2 regions of the Marinicrinis sediminis genome follow, and region 2 is predicted to be linked to the other one. Evidence: riboswitches for the same ligand, from Rfam matches in the RefSeq annotation. Region 2 holds a riboswitch; the other holds the start of a gene.

Region 1 (7,904 bases), on a different contig from region 2:
TTGTGTGCTCGCTTCTTTTTCAACAAAGGAAGAAAACAGGGTGTCTGTGACGCAGTTCACTTGCAATTTGCGCAGGGCATCAAGTATGATTTTAAGTAAGAGATCCGAGCATACACGATTGAAAAATGAAAACAGATGAAGATTTTGCTGAAACGGAGGAGAATGGATTGAGCCAGTTTACATTTGACTACAGAAATGTGCTGAATTTTGTGAATCAGCATGAAGTGGATTACTTAGCGGAGCCTGTTCGATTGGCGCATGAACAGCTTCATCAGGGGACAGGTGCAGGTTCCGATTATTTGGGGTGGATCGATCTTCCACACCAGTATGATAAAGAGGAATTCGCACGCATCCAGAAAAGCGCAGCGAAGATTCAAAGCGATTCCGAAGTGCTCGTGGTGATCGGAATTGGCGGTTCGTACCTTGGTGCGAGAGCGGCCATTGAAATGCTGAGCCACAACTTCTACAACTATTTGCCGAAGGAGCAGCGCAACACGCCGGAAATCTACTTCGCAGGCAACAATATCAGCTCGACCTATGTGAAGCATTTGCTGGGACTGATCGGGGATCGTGATTTCTCCGTCAACGTCATTTCCAAATCCGGTACGACGACAGAGCCGGCGATTGCATTCCGCATTTTCCGTGAAGTGCTGGAGCAGAAATACGGCAAGGAAGAAGCACGCGCTCGCATCTATGCCACAACTGATCGGGAGAAAGGTGCGCTCAAAAAGCTGGCAAATGAAGAAGGCTACGAGTCCTTTATCATTCCAGACGATGTAGGCGGACGCTATTCCGTTCTGACTGCGGTGGGCTTGCTGCCGATCGCTGCAGCGGGCATTAACATCGAGGAAATGATGAAAGGGGCAGCGGATGCGGCCACAGAGTTTGCCAATCCGAACCTGTCCGAGAACCTTGCGTATCAGTATGCGGCTGTTCGTAACGCACTGTATCGCAAAGGCAAAGCAATTGAAATCCTGGTCAACTATGAGCCTTCCCTGCACTTCGTATCCGAGTGGTGGAAACAGCTGTATGGGGAGAGCGAAGGGAAGGACCACAAAGGGATCTATCCGGCTTCCGTTGATTTCTCTACTGATCTGCATTCCATGGGACAATTCGTTCAGGAAGGCGCACGCAATCTGTTTGAGACCGTTATTCAGGTGGATCAGGTTGCAGAGGAAATCATCATCGGAGAAGACAAGGACAATCTCGATGGCCTGAACTTCCTTGCAGGCAAATCCATGGATTTCGTGAACAAGAAGGCCTTCCAGGGCACACTGTTGGCGCACGTGGATGGTCAGGTCCCGAACATGGTCGTCACCATTCCAGAGCAAACACCTTACTGGTTCGGCTATCTGGCTTATTTCTTCGAGAAAGCATGCGGCATCAGCGGATACTTGCTCGGAGTAAATCCATTTGACCAGCCGGGCGTAGAAGCTTACAAGAAGAACATGTTTGCCTTGCTGGGCAAGCCGGGCTTTGAAGCAGAAAAAGCAGAGCTGGAAGCTCGTTTGGCCCAAAACGAATAGTCATCTCGGCAGTTCACTTCTGTGAGCTGCCGCTTTTTCAACCTTTAAGGAGGACTTAGCTTATGACGCTGCCGTACTTTAGAACTGTGAAGCATCAAGGCTTTAAAGAAGTGGTCATCAAGAAGTCGAGATTCATCGGCCACGCCAAGCCAGTGGAGAGCGAAGAAGAAGCCGTCCGATTTATAGAAGAGATTCGCAAGGAACACGGGTCTGCCACCCACAACTGTTTTGCTTACTGCCTGGGTGAGCGGGATGAAGTGCAGAAGCAGTCAGATGATGGGGAGCCCAGTGGTACCGCAGGAAAGCCCATTCTGGAAGTCATCAAGAATCAGCAAATGAAAAATGTCGCGATCGTTGTGACCCGCTATTTCGGAGGCATCATGCTGGGAGCTGGGGGGCTTATCAGAGCCTATACGGACGGAGCTGTCGCCGCCCTGGAGTCTGCGGGGCACATTTACCGGGTGCTGCATACACCTGTTGAGATCTGCATTGACTACACCTGGCATGGCAAGGTGGAGAATGAACTGCGCAACCGTCAGATGCACATGGGAGAGACAAAGTTCACAGACAAGGTGACGCTGACTTGTTATCCTTTGGCGGAACAGGCGGAGGCCTTTGTGGCCTGGATGACAGATTTGACGCAAGGACAGGGTATGATTGCATCATCCGCATCCATATACCTGGATCATGATCGCAATGTGGCCCTTGAAGCTTTGTGAATAAATAAAGGGTGAGGTGGGAAAGTGGCGAGAAAAGCTGTAGAGCAAGAATTGAATCGTGAAATCATTGTAGAGGTAGCGAGAGAGCTTTTTGCAACGAAAGGATATCAATCGGTCTCGATGCGCGCAATTGCCAAAAAATTAGGGTATAGCCATGGATCGCTTTACTATCATTTTCAGGACAAGGCAGAACTGTTCTATAACCTGGTCGTCGATGATTTTACCCATTTGTTTAATCGGCAGATGAAAATATTGAATGATGGCAAGCACAGTGCCATGGAACGGCTGAAGATCATGATGGAGGAATTTATCCAGTTTGGTCTGCAAAACAAATTCCAGTACGAGATCATGTTTCTCATTCAGGACAATGACCTGCGTCGCTATTCCAGAACCGAACAGGCCAAGTGCTTTGATTTGTTCTCACGTGCCGTTAATGCGGCGCTGGAAGAAACCGCTTCGATTGAAATCAGCCTGTTTTCGCTGCCGTGGAGCCTGTTTATGTCTCTGCACGGATTCGTCACCTACTGCAATCGCTTCGATCAAACCTATGACGAAGTTCAAAAGCTGGCAAACGATCATATTACGTTCTTATGCAATAATCTATTAAAAAATTTGGCGGATATCGAAACGGTTCAGCGCTGAGGTACAGATTTCAAGACGGTCACCTCATGCGTGAATCCGATATACATAAAGAGCCACCGTCTGTCTTCACTCCCGGATCAGGGAAGAGAAGCAGATGCGGTGGCTTTTTTTTGATCGAAATAGGGAAAGGCTGGCTCAGGCGTCCGCAGCGATCCGAATCAGACAAGTTCGGTTTCGTGGCCCGTCAAATTCACAAAAGTAAATTCCCTGCCAGGTACCCAGGACCAATTTCCCGTTTTGGACAAGGATAGTTTGCGAGGTGCCCGTAGTGATCGCCTTGAGATGGGAAGCTGTATTGCCTTCAGCGTGTCGATATTTCGGATGTTCCCAAGGGAAAACCTCATCGAGACGCATCAATACATCGCGGACTACATCGGGATCTGCATTCTCATTGATGCATATCCCTGCTGTTGTGTGGGGCGAATAGACGATACAGACACCGTCTGAAATTTTTTCTTTGTCGAGGAGATGTTGGACATCACGCGTAATATCCAGCATCTGATCGCGCTTTTGCGTTGTTAGTGCAATCGAATGGATCACAAATGAAACCCCTTTCGCAAAAATTTCAAATTTGGCATACGAAATAAACAAAATCGAGAAAAATGTACTAGAAAAATGAAATGAAACATAGTAGAATATACTTACTCGGCGCTGTCAAGATGCTTTTCACGATTGTGAAATACTACATAATTTTATTTGACAACATACAATCGAATATGGTATTAGGCAAACCTGTTGAAAAGCAGGGACGCAAAGCTATAGGGACTTAGCCTGAACAGGCATGTCAGCCAGTTGCATTCGTTTGCAGGTGAACTATAGCTGTCTCTCTAGCTATAGTTTATTTAATTTAGAGAGATTTGACAATCAGAAAGGAGTCGAGATGATGGAAACAATGGAACAAACTAGCATGCAGCGTTATTTTCCGAGTACCGATGGAAACGTGGAGGACCGGCAACAAATCGTTTCATGGATCGAACAATTACTGTCAGGCATGGATGCATTAAAAGATCCGGATCGCGTGCACTTGAAGGGAGACAAGCAGCGGGGCGAGCAATTCTATCAGAATCTGATTGAGAACAGCCATATTCCATATCGTTCAGGCTCCATGGAACAGGTTAACGAGAAACTGATTGATCTGATGAAGGATCATCCTTTTCATACCAAACGTTTTATAACCAATATTTTACCGATGGCCAGTACACCCGGCATTGTCGGCATGATGGCTGCGATGCTCCTGAACGGGAACAATCTGTGGGACGTCTACGGTCCGGCAGGCGCAGAAGCAGAGGTCAGTGTCATCAGCATGATGTCCAAGCTCATTGGCTATGATCACACGAAGAGCGGTGGATATACGACATGGGGAGGACAGGGTGCCGTGTTCACGGGGCTTCGAGCTGCCATTGCCAAGTTTGCCCCTTATGCGATGGAGAGAGGGATTCCCAATCATTTGTATGCGTTTACGAGTGAGGCTGCCCATTATAGTCTGCTGAAGTCAGTAGAAGCGGTTGGAATGGGACGTGACAAGCTAGTCAAGGTTGCCTGCAATACGGATTCTTCCATGAACATGGAGGATTTGAAAGAAAAAATGAAACGTGTGATCGAACTCGGTGGGGTGCCGATTTACATCGTGGCAACAACTGGCACGACCGACGCGATGGGCATAGACGATCTCGCTGAGGTTTATGAGACTTCAGAAAAAATAGCAAATGCACATGGTCTCAGACGTCCGCACATTCATGCGGATTCCGCTCTGGGTGGCTTCTTCGCTTTCTTCAATACCTATGACTTTGAACATAATCCGCTTGGCTTCACGCCGCAGGCGCTGCAAGCACTAGAGCAAATCTCAGGCAAGCTGAATAAGCTGGCGTTGGCCGACTCTCTCTGTTTTGATTTCCAGAAACTCGGACAGACCCCCTATGTGACCAGCCTGTTTCTCGTGAAGGATGCCGCTGATCTTGAACCGATGGATCTGGCGCCGGAGGAAACGCCTTATGTGGGTCACCGTGGCTACGGTCAATATCATACGGGATATACACTGGAATGCTCGCGTATGGCCAGTGCGGTATCGATGATGGCGGCGTTGACGGCTTTTGGCATTGAGGGGTATCAACGTCTTCTGGGACAGTTTGTTGAAGTGAGCTGCGCCGTCCGGGAGGGGTTAGCACAAATTCCAGGCGTGGAGGTTGTGAATCCAGATAATCCGGGCATTACAACACTGTTCCGAATCTATCCCGAAGGTGCGCCGAGATATCAGCAGGAAATCTCGGGAACGTGTTCGATTTACGATCTGAAGCGCAACAATATGCTGAACGAGATGCTGTTTGAACGTCTCGGGGAACGACGAAATGAGATGTTTTTTGGGGATACCAAAAAGCATCTGAATGTGAGAAGTGCAGAAGGGGAAACGTTGTCTTTATATGCCAGCAAGGTTTTTATCATCTCTCCTTATACGGAACGCAAGGACGTACCGGATATCATTCAATATGTAAAGGAGAGGGTAGCAGAAACGTTTAAGAATTGGGAGCAACTGATGTATATGAGAGGAGCTGTGTAATGCATGAACACCATTCGAAAATTGTTCCACCCGATTCGCAGCCGCATGGCGGTCAAAATGATTTTGAGCTTGATTGGATTGCTGATTCTCACGTCGCTCGCTTTTTCCATTACCGCCTATGTGACCAACAATCGCTTGGCGGACAAGCTGGTAGAGGAGTTTGACAAACGGTTGCATACCAATATTCAGATCCTGTCCTCAGAACTTGCAGAGCTGCCGTACCGCTATGATGAGATTCAGGGCATCGGGGATGAGCCTTACCAAGTCCTCAAAGGCAAACTGGATCAGCTGCAAGCTGAATATGAGTTGGAAAATGTGTACATTTTGGAAAAGCAGTCGGATACGGACCGTATCATTTTGCTGACAGGCGTTCCAGATGACTATATGCTTATATACCCGTTTACGGAAGAAATGAATCAGGCAGTCAGTGAGAAGACGATCATGATCAGTGATATTTATGAAGATGAATACGGCATTCATAAATCTGTGTTTATTCCACTCGAAGCAAGCGACGGGACGGTGACCGCGATTGCGGGCATTGATCTGGATGCGACCGTCATTCCGCAAACGACCGAGCAGGCGACAACGCTGACGGTAACTATCACCATTTCTGTTCTGGTCGTAGGCATCCTGATTGCGCTGTTCATTAGTCGGCTGGTCATCAAGCCGCTGAATGAACTGGTAAAAGCGTCGCAATATATGGCATCAGGCAACTTTACATACAATGTTGAGAACCGCAGAAGTGATGAATTCGGAAAGCTGGCAGAAGCATTTACCACGATGCGGCAAAGCTTGCGCACCTTGCTTTCTCACATGTCCAGTTCCTCTATTCAAATTGCAGAATCCAGTCAGAAGCTGAGAGGTTCGGCAGGGGAAACACAGCGGGGAGCCGAGCAGGTAGCCGATTCGATGACCCAGATCAATCAGGGCATCAATGAAGTCGTCACTTCCGTTTCCTTCAGTACCGATACGGTCATGAATATGGATCAGGAGCTGCAGACGGTCACGAACGAATCCGCGGAAATGGTGACGATCGCAAGTCACGTCGCCCGCAGCGCGGAAACGGGTCAAACCCTACTGGAGTCAACCATCTCACAAATGGATGACATCAAGCGTACGATGCAGCAGTCGCAGCAGACCGCTTCCCGTCTTGACCAGCGCTCCGAGGAAATTGTGGAAATCATCGACCTGATTGTAGGGATCTCGCAGCAGACCAATTTGCTGGCCTTGAATGCGTCGATTGAAGCAGCCAGGGTCGGTGAGCATGGCAAGGGCTTTGCCGTGGTAGCGGGCGAGGTGAAGAAGCTGGCGGAGCAATCGTCCAGGGCGGCCCAATCCATTTCGGAACGAATCCTGAATACGAAAGCAGACAGCCAGGAAGTGGTGCAGCATATTGAGCGCAGTCATCATATGGTGAACCAGGGCCACCATTCCATTCAGGATACATATGAGCATCTGAACGTCATTTTTAAGGGCATCAAGGAGTTTGCGAAGAAAACAGAGGTACTCATGTCAGCGATGCAGCAGACGAGAGACTCGTTTACCGGTATATCAGGTTCCATGCAGCAAATCTCCAGTGTGACACAGGAACAGGCTGCGGGAGCAGAACAAGTGGCAGCGATTGCACAACAGCAAAGTGCATCCGTTCAGGAGATGAATGCGGCTATTCTCATGCTGTCCAGCATGGCGGGCGACCTGAAGGAAGCTGTCAACAAGTTTGAGCTGTAAGGGATTTGCCGAGCGAAGCCCGTGTTTAACCGATGGGCTCGTTAGTTGCCACCAGGCAGCGTGAAAGTGACAAGCAGAAATGACCGAATATCAGAGAGAGAAAGCAAGAGGAGATTGTAAATAGATCGAAGCAAAAGGAGCAGGGGATGCGTGAATACAGCATCCCTGCTCCTTTCTGCTGTTCTTATCTGACTCCTGTTTTCCCTTCATCTGGATTAGGCTGATCCTAAAACAGCTTGTACGAGATGAAGAATGTGCTCATGCTGATCAGGCAGGGCGGCTACCAGGCAGGGCTCATCCAGCATCCCCGTAAAGGAATTTCCTTGGAAATCGGTGATCACGGCTCCCGCTTCCTGTGCGATTAGAACCCCCGCGTACAAGTCTTCTTCTTCTGTCTGATAGACCACAATGGCATCCAGGTCTCCCCGAGCGAGCATGACCCACAGCAGGGAGGGAGCCCAAAGATTGAGTACACGTTTGCATTGCTTTTCCATCTGATGTCGTATTCGTTTGGCAATGGGGTCCTGCTGAACCTGATACCCTTGTACCCATCCCGCCGTAGGGGCTTTCAGTCTGTTGTGATAATGAAGAGGTTTCAATGGAATCGGGGCCCCGTTGCATGTTGTGCCGTGCCCCTGTTCTCCGATATACAGGCGATCGAGGACGGAATCATAGATGACACCCAGCCGTGGCTGTTGTTGATAGAGCAGCGTGATCACCACCCCGTATAAGGGA
Region 2 (7,904 bases):
ATCGTCCAGCACATGTGCGGCTCTGGTCGGACTCGGCTTCCCTGATCGATTGGCACTTGGGGCAGCAACGGGACAATCCGCAAGCTCCAGCAGCCTTATCGCCACCGGATGCTGAGGGATTCGCACGCCTACCGTGGATAATCCGGCGGTCACCCGTGCAGATAAATAACCCTGTCTGACCGGAAGTACAATCGTCAGTGGTCCCGGCCAGCATGCATCTGCCAGCTGCTTCACATACGGGTGAGAAGTATCTGCCCATCCCTCCAGCTGCTTCATATGAGCAACGTGAACGATGAGCGGATTATCCGCAGGTCGCCCCTTGGCTGCAAAAATCCGTTCCACCGCTTTGTCCATCCGAGCATTGGCACCCAGTCCATATACCGTCTCCGTAGGAAAGGCCACGATCCCGCCTTCCCGCAGCAAGCGCGCTGCTTCCTTCATCTCGTTCTCGTCTCTCTCATCAACCACATCATAAGTCGTCATCTCTGCGTTCCTCAATTCCTGCGAAGCTTGATCCGCGTCAGCATGGGAATCTACCTGTCACACTGCTCGCATCCGTTCTCCCTATCTCTTCATTTCTATCCCTATCATACACGAACAGCAGAGCACGGATCAAAGACAGGCCCGTTACGGGGTAACACTCGTTACGAAGTGACACTCGCTCCGAACAAACCCTTCAACCAATCAAGCAGCATCATCAGCAACTCCAGCAGAAAGAACTTTACCTCTGTCTCTCCCTCATCCTGTCCGTCTCCACCTGATGATGGAACGGCTTGTTCCGCCGCGCTGTCTGCTTGAGCTACGGCTTCTCCCGTTTCCCCGTCTACGAAGCACAAGGGAGGAAACAGCACGCACCACCAGTTCTTGCCTTGACCGGCACCCAGTGTAACGCGCAGCGCCTCATAGTCGCCAGCGGGATACACCTGTCCTCCGTACATTTTGGTTGGAAAAGGCACCTTGCCCAGCTCCATCTGAACTTCTTGCTCTATCCCATAGCGCGTCAAAAGCGCTTCTACCTGTTTTTGCAATGTCGGCAGTTGCTGCTGAACAGCCTGTCTTGCCTCGTGAATGCCATCCGGTGCTTGAACCCACTCCTCCATCGCCGCGACAATCTCATCTCTCACCTTGGCCTTCAACCATTGATCCTGAACAGAATCAGAATGGGCCAGGATGCGAAGTCGAATCGACTCATCCGGAATGAGGCTCTCAGCCAAGGCCATATTGGCACGATCATACTCCCAGCTTACAAGAAGAAAGAAACAAATAAATAAGACCAGAAACGGTACCGTACATCCTCTTTTCAACATAAGAAAAACTCCTCTCTATCGCCATCCGGCTTGCCTGATCATCGGGATGATCTGGACAGTTACCAGTATGTCCGTATGAGAGGAGATTAAACCTAGTAATCTATCAATCTTGCAAATGAAGCAGTTGCATCAAGGCCTGTGGATCACGGTCGAAGAACATGAGAATCGGTTTCTGCTCTTCGTTAAAGACCAGTACATAAGGGCGTTCAGAGCGTTCCAGAAATACAAACATTTCTACCGCCATTCCTTTGTAAAAGGGCTTGTCGAGCTTCAAAGGCGGCGTTATCGGGATGCGAAGAGCCGTGCCCTTTTTCGGATCGATCTGAATGCGCGTCACCAGTCCGGACACCGATTGCAGCAAACGTCCCGCTTCCTCACCGATGGCGGCCGTATACGGGATACGCTCTACGACCTTCCCTTGCTTGATGTCGAAGACCTCCACGACCTGCTCTGCTGGCTGAGCTTGCTCCCGCCACTCCTGTTTCACCGTCTCCGCAGCATGGGAGGCCGTGTGAGGGATCAGCAGCAGACATCCTAGCAGGATCATGCTCAGCTGTTTCCAGCCTGTATGCATATCCTTCACCTCCTGCTAGTAACCTGCCCATCTTCGGCCTGCATTATGTTCATCGGCCATGACTTTACACCGTGCGTAACCCGATTACATGCCGATCAACGCCAGCCAGATCACGTATCGTCTCTATTTCCTCATAACCGATCGCTGTCATCCATTCCCCTACCTGCCCGGCCTGTCCATAACCCACTTCGAAGGCCAGCATCAGAGGGGCATGACGCAGCTGTTGCACTTGCATGAGCAACTTTCGATAACAGGTCAGGCCGTCATCTCCCCCATCCAGTGCCAGCATTGGTTCATGTCCTCTGACCTCAAGCTGAAGATCCGGAATATCTAAGGATGGGATATAGGGCGGATTGGATACCACCATATCGACTTCCGCTTGCTCATCGATCAGGGGAGTCAGCAGATCACCTTCCATCCAGCGAATGTCGTCTCGAATCGCGTACCGGTCAGCATTGTCCTGGGCCACTTTCAATGCAGCCGGTGACAGATCAACCGCACCGATCTGCCAGGAGGGCTGCTCCAGCTTCAGTGTGACAGGAATAATCCCGCTCCCGGTGCCAATGTCCACCACACGCAAGGCCTCTCGTTGCAGCCGGGCTTGCAGCTGTCTGCCTCGAAGCAGAACCGCTTCCACCAACAGCTCGGTTTCCGGACGGGGAATCAGAACGGAAGGGTTCACCTGAAAAACGCGGCCATAGAATTCCTGCTCGCCCATAATATATTGCACGGGTTCTCCGGCTGCTTTTCGCGACAACGCCTCCTGCCAGCATGCCCATTTGTCTGCGGGAAAGCGCTCCTGCCAATGAAGCAGCAGCTGGCTTCGGTCCCAGCCCAGGACATGCTCCAGCAGCAGCCTCGACACATGACTGGCATCCTGTGTACTCATGGACTCCATTAAAAAAGAAGAAGCCTCCAAGTGGGCTTCCCGAATGGTCAGATTCTGTTTCATGCTTCTTGCTCCATCAGCTCGGCTTGAGCAGTTACGGTCAGCGCTGAAATCACTTCTTCCAGCTCTCCCGCCAAAACCTGCTCCAGCTTGTGCAGCGTTAAGCCGATACGATGATCCGTTACCCGGCTTTGCGGGAAATTATAGGTGCGAATCCGCTCACTGCGGTCTCCGGTTCCCACCTTGCTCTTGCGCTCACTGGCATACTTCGCCTCTTCTTCCTGACGAATTTCATCCGAGATACGGGCACGCAATACCCGCAGAGCCATTTCTTTGTTGGAGTTTTGCGATTTGCCATCCTGACAGGAAACCACGATGCCTGTCGGAATGTGCGTCAGACGAACCGCTGACTTGGTGGTGTTGACGGATTGTCCACCCGGGCCGGATGAACAGAAGGTATCGACACGGATATCCTTCTCATTGATCTCGATCTCCACTTCCTCCGCTTCAGGCAATACGGCTACCGTTGCCGTCGACGTATGGATGCGTCCGCCGGATTCCGTTTCCGGTACACGCTGCACCCGATGCGCGCCACTTTCAAATTTCAACTTGCTGTAAGCGCCTTTCCCCTTGACCATAAAAATGATCTCCTTGAAACCGCCCACATCATTCTCGCTCGACTCCATAACCTCGATCTTCCATCCCTGCATATCGGCATAGCGGGTATACATCCGGTACAGATCCCCGGCAAAAAGTGCCGCCTCATCACCGCCTGCCGCACCGCGCACTTCGACGATGACGTTCTTGTCATCATTCGGATCTTTGGGAAGCAACAGAACCTGGATTCGCTCTTCCAGCTCATCCTTGCGCTCACTCAGTTCCTCCAGCTCCATCTTGACGAGTTCCTTCATCTCATCGTCCAGCTTCTCGCCCAACATTTCCTTGGCAGAATCCAGCTGTTCCACCACTTGCTTATACTCCTCATATGACTCATACGTCTGCTGCATGTCCGACTGCTCCTTGGACAGCTCTCTCAGACGTTTGGTATCGTTCGTAATATCCGGATCACAGAGCAGCTCGCTGATTTTCTCGTAGCGGTCTGCCACGGATTGTAATTTGTCCAGCACGTGTGTTCACTCCTTCAAGCTTCATCGATTTCACTTTCACTTTCACGCTTTCAATGCTGGCTGTATCGCCCATTTTTCTCTTGTTTCAAGCGTTGAAAACGCCTGTGAACTTAGAATCTCAAGCGATGAAATCGCCTACACGCACTTTACATCTCTATGCGATGAGAATCCCTATGTGATGGGCACTGAGAACGTCTGCTGGCTGAGAACGTGCTACACATTGAAGCGGAAGTGCATAACGTCGCCATCTTGCACGACATACTCTTTTCCTTCCAGTCTCAGTTGTCCCTTGTCTCTGGCTGCGGACATGGAACCACTCGCTGTCAAAGCGTCATAACTGACGACTTCGGCACGAATAAATCCGCGTTCGAAATCGGTATGGATCACCGCTGCCGCCTGCGGGGCTTTCGTTCCCTGACGAATCGTCCATGCCCGTACTTCCTGCACGCCTGCCGTGAAATAGGTCTGCAAGCCGAGCAGTGTATAGGCAGCACGAATCAAGCGGTCCAGACCGGACTCTTCAAGACCCAGCTCTTCCAGGAACATTTCCCGATCTTCCCCTTCGAGTTCGGCAATTTCCGATTCTACCTTGGCACTGACCGCGACCACTTCGGCTTGCTCGCCTGCCGCAAATTCGCGCACTTTCTGAACATGCGGATTGTCCTCCGCAGAGCCTACTTCATCCTCGCTCACATTGGCGGCATACAGTACCGGCTTCATCGTCAGCAAATGGAGATCGCGAATAATCAGATGCTCCTCTTCGGTTAGCTCCATGCTCCGGGCAGGCTTGTCATTGTACAGCACTTCCTTGATCTTCTCCAGGCATTCCACTTCCTGAGCATATTGCTTGTTGCCGCCCTTCATGTTCTTGCGGGATCGATCTATCCGTTTTTCCACCGATTCCACATCTGCGAGAATCAGCTCCAGATTAATCGTCTCGATATCTGAAATCGGGTCTACCCCGCCGGATACATGGGTAATGTTCTCGTCTTCAAAGCATCTGACCACATGTACAATGGCATCCACTTCCCGAATATGCGCCAGGAATTTGTTGCCCAATCCCTCTCCCTTGCTCGCGCCTTTCACCAGTCCGGCAATGTCTACGAATTCAAATGCAGTCGGAACGATCCGGTTCGGATTTACGATCTCTGCCAGCTTCTCCAGACGATCATCCGGTACTTCTACGACCCCTACATTCGGATCAATCGTACAAAACGGATAGTTGGCCGATTCTGCACCTGCCTGTGTGATCGCATTAAACAAGGTGGATTTTCCTACATTGGGTAAGCCTACGATTCCTGCTTTCAAAGCCATTTATATGTCCACTCCTTCTTCATTCCCTCTTCTATCTATGAGGATCTCTTAAGATCCGTTCCAGTGATGCCAGTGTTTTACGTCATTTTACTGCTTCCTGTTGTTTCAGGTGGTTCATTCATGCCAGTGCATTGTACGCTTGCTGGGCTTGTGAGTATAACCTTACTTATTATATAGCAGTCATACGCGTTGTACAACGAAAAAACCTAGAACATGCGCGATCGCACAATCTGTGCCTAAATCGCAGATATCCTAGGTATGCCCTGTCCGCAATGGATGAATCCGTCTGCCTGTCCTCAATTCGCAAGCCGGGAGCGGAACTCCTGTTTTCTTGAAACGGCCCGATATTGAATTTGCTTGGTCAATATATACGCGCGCAGTGCATTGATGCGTGCTTGCGGAAAATGAACCATTTTCGCTCCGTAATAAATGCCCCCTTCGGTTTCTTCATGTCTCACTACTTCCACATCGCAGGCTGTTGCATGTCCGATATGCAGTTGAAGTTCCACTCTGGTTTCATACAATGTAAGGGACGGTTGTCCGGTCGCCAGGAATCCGACACCGCCAATGCTGATGTTCTGAATATGGATCTGGATCGGACTTGCAATGTTGAGGTCTTTTTGAGGGTGGAACACTTTCGTGATGTGCCCCTTCTCCTCGATGTCCACACGGGGATGCTCCCGTTTGTTCAGAAATTTCTTCTGATTTTCAGGTGGATTGAGCACGATGACGACACCATTGTCGATGGCAACCACACTGCTATGCACCGTATGTATGCCGCCAAGTGAATAGATGGACAATTTAACGACATCGCCTAGCTTGAACTTGCGGTAATCACTGAGCTCAATCTCAATAATATCTCCTTCTGCATAGGTCAGGATGCCGGTAGTCAAATAGTCCCTGGTTTCCACTACCGTTCTGGAATCAAGCAAAATTCCGGCTGTTCCATGTTCATACTCTGTACTCATGGCATGCTCCTTGTTTTTCAAAAATGCAAACGTATCCATTAGCAGCACCTCTTCATCGATAGAGTTGTCAGGCAGCGAAGACATCAATGAGCGTCATGCAGCACGTCTGGGAGAGTCGGGTAAGCAGCAGTGATTCAAGTTTGGTTTATGTAAAGGCTGTATCCGGCTGGTGAGCGGCCCCAAGAGGTAAAGAAAAAGCTAACCTCGAAACCATACTTGTTTCGAAATTAGCCTTGTTACCATGTAACTGAGCCTGTCTGTATACGGGGATGCGAGACAAGCTGCATGCTGTGCTTCTCAGCTTATGTGGTAACCCGGCCGTCAGTAGTTGATGCAACCTTAGACCCGTGGCTTTGCGTCCCTATTTTTCAATAGGTTTGCCCTTATTCGGATACCATAGGCACAACGATGTGTATCCTGTGCCTTTTCTAGTAAAATAGTATCACTTCTTCATTATAGGAGACAATTCGACATCTGGCAACCATTTTTTTCTACCTGTCTGCCTCTTTTTGAGAGAATTCTCACAGTCCTCATCAGACTTCGTATGGCATTCTCACAGTCCCCCATAATCTTCTTTAGAGCATTCTCACAGTCCCTTTAATCTTCGTTAGAACATTTTCGCAATCCCCGTCCATCTTCGTAAAAGCATTGTCACGATCCCAGTTCATTATTAGAGATGCCAAAGCCTCATTGACTGCTATGACCTCCCATCATGACCGCGACTTCGGCTCGCGAAGCTGTTCCTTGAGCCGTCTCAGCACCACACCAAATTCCGCCCACGTCACCGCAGTATCGGGATCATGGGCCTGTGTAATGAGGCCTTGCTCATCCAGCCAGTTCATCGCCGATTCCTTCCACGTCAACGGATCACCCGGCAGATCACCATCCAGCATATCTTGCCAAATACGGATAATATCTTCCCCGTATCCCACGCCGGGAACCGCCCATTTGCCACCAAGTTCATTCCAGTACAGCGCCGTACCGCGAAGATTGGATTTCTCCAGCAGTATAAACCGGGGATCAACCAACTTTCTGCCCTCTGGAAGCGGAGCAGTAGTCGCATACCCGTACAAATGCTGAATCTGTGCCTCAATCCCTTCCTGCGGGGATGCAAAAGATGCACCTCGTGCACTGCTGCTTACGGCCCCGAGACCGGCATAATTGTGCTGCTGCGGCAGAACCGATCCCCCGAATCGCCAGCTTCCGGTTTCCTTGATGGATTGCGCAAAGGCGACATCTCCCCTCACCCCATACCACGCTCCTATGCGAAGATAGTCCTCCGCCAATGTAGGCGCAAGGCTGTTCCTTTTCTTCACGTAGGCATTCATCTGGTCCGCTGTCGCTCGGGATGCACCGAGAATCGACACCCTCGATCCCATAGACTCTTCACCTCTCCTTCCCACACTGTGTCTACTCCCTATCCTATATGCATCGCACCTTGAAAATAGGCCTGACAGCTCATCCTTATCCTACTTTCCGGCATTGCAGTTTCAGCCAACTTTCTATACAATGAATGCCATCCAAAAGAAAGTTATCCCCTTAACATCTGTGGATAATGTGGATAAAAGGCGTGTTATCCACAGATTTATCCACACCATGTTAACAACGAATACACGTTCGATGGATAACAACCGAAATGGAGGGCCGAAATGTGGATATCCAGTGGATGAAGGCCGCTATCGAGGAAGCCAAAAAAGCAGAGGCACTCGGCGAGGTACCGATTGG

The links. Region 2 has a riboswitch for cyclic di-GMP ahead of ACFSUC_RS10770 (PilZ domain-containing protein). Riboswitches for the same ligand answer to the same signal wherever they lie in the genome.
Region 1: linked by a shared signal. The riboswitch ahead of ACFSUC_RS06105 (pyridoxal phosphate-dependent decarboxylase family protein) and the one ahead of ACFSUC_RS10770 (PilZ domain-containing protein) in region 2 are both predicted to bind cyclic di-GMP.

The regions. Positions count from the first base shown of each region.
Region 1 covers NZ_JBHUMM010000010.1:13,910-21,813, forward strand. Annotated here, with positions in the region: gene ACFSUC_RS06085 (glucose-6-phosphate isomerase) at 168-1,526, shown strand; gene ACFSUC_RS06090 (YigZ family protein) at 1,589-2,245, shown strand; gene ACFSUC_RS06095 (TetR/AcrR family transcriptional regulator) at 2,270-2,887, shown strand; gene ACFSUC_RS06100 (secondary thiamine-phosphate synthase enzyme YjbQ) at 3,023-3,427, opposite strand; cyclic di-GMP riboswitch class I at 3,603-3,687, shown strand; gene ACFSUC_RS06105 (pyridoxal phosphate-dependent decarboxylase family protein) at 3,771-5,441, shown strand; gene ACFSUC_RS06110 (methyl-accepting chemotaxis protein) at 5,445-7,169, shown strand; gene ACFSUC_RS06115 (inositol monophosphatase family protein) at 7,385-7,904, opposite strand, start outside.
Region 2 covers NZ_JBHUMM010000023.1:197,190-205,093, forward strand. Annotated here, with positions in the region: gene ACFSUC_RS10740 (L-threonylcarbamoyladenylate synthase) at 1-483, opposite strand, end outside; gene spoIIR (stage II sporulation protein R) at 645-1,307, opposite strand; gene ACFSUC_RS10750 (hypothetical protein) at 1,411-1,881, opposite strand; gene prmC (peptide chain release factor N(5)-glutamine methyltransferase) at 1,946-2,833, opposite strand; gene prfA (peptide chain release factor 1) at 2,830-3,897, opposite strand; gene ychF (redox-regulated ATPase YchF) at 4,111-5,211, opposite strand; gene ACFSUC_RS10770 (PilZ domain-containing protein) at 5,508-6,218, opposite strand; cyclic di-GMP riboswitch class I at 6,485-6,571, opposite strand; gene ACFSUC_RS10775 (glucosaminidase domain-containing protein) at 6,890-7,558, opposite strand; gene tadA (tRNA adenosine(34) deaminase TadA) at 7,816-7,904, shown strand, end outside.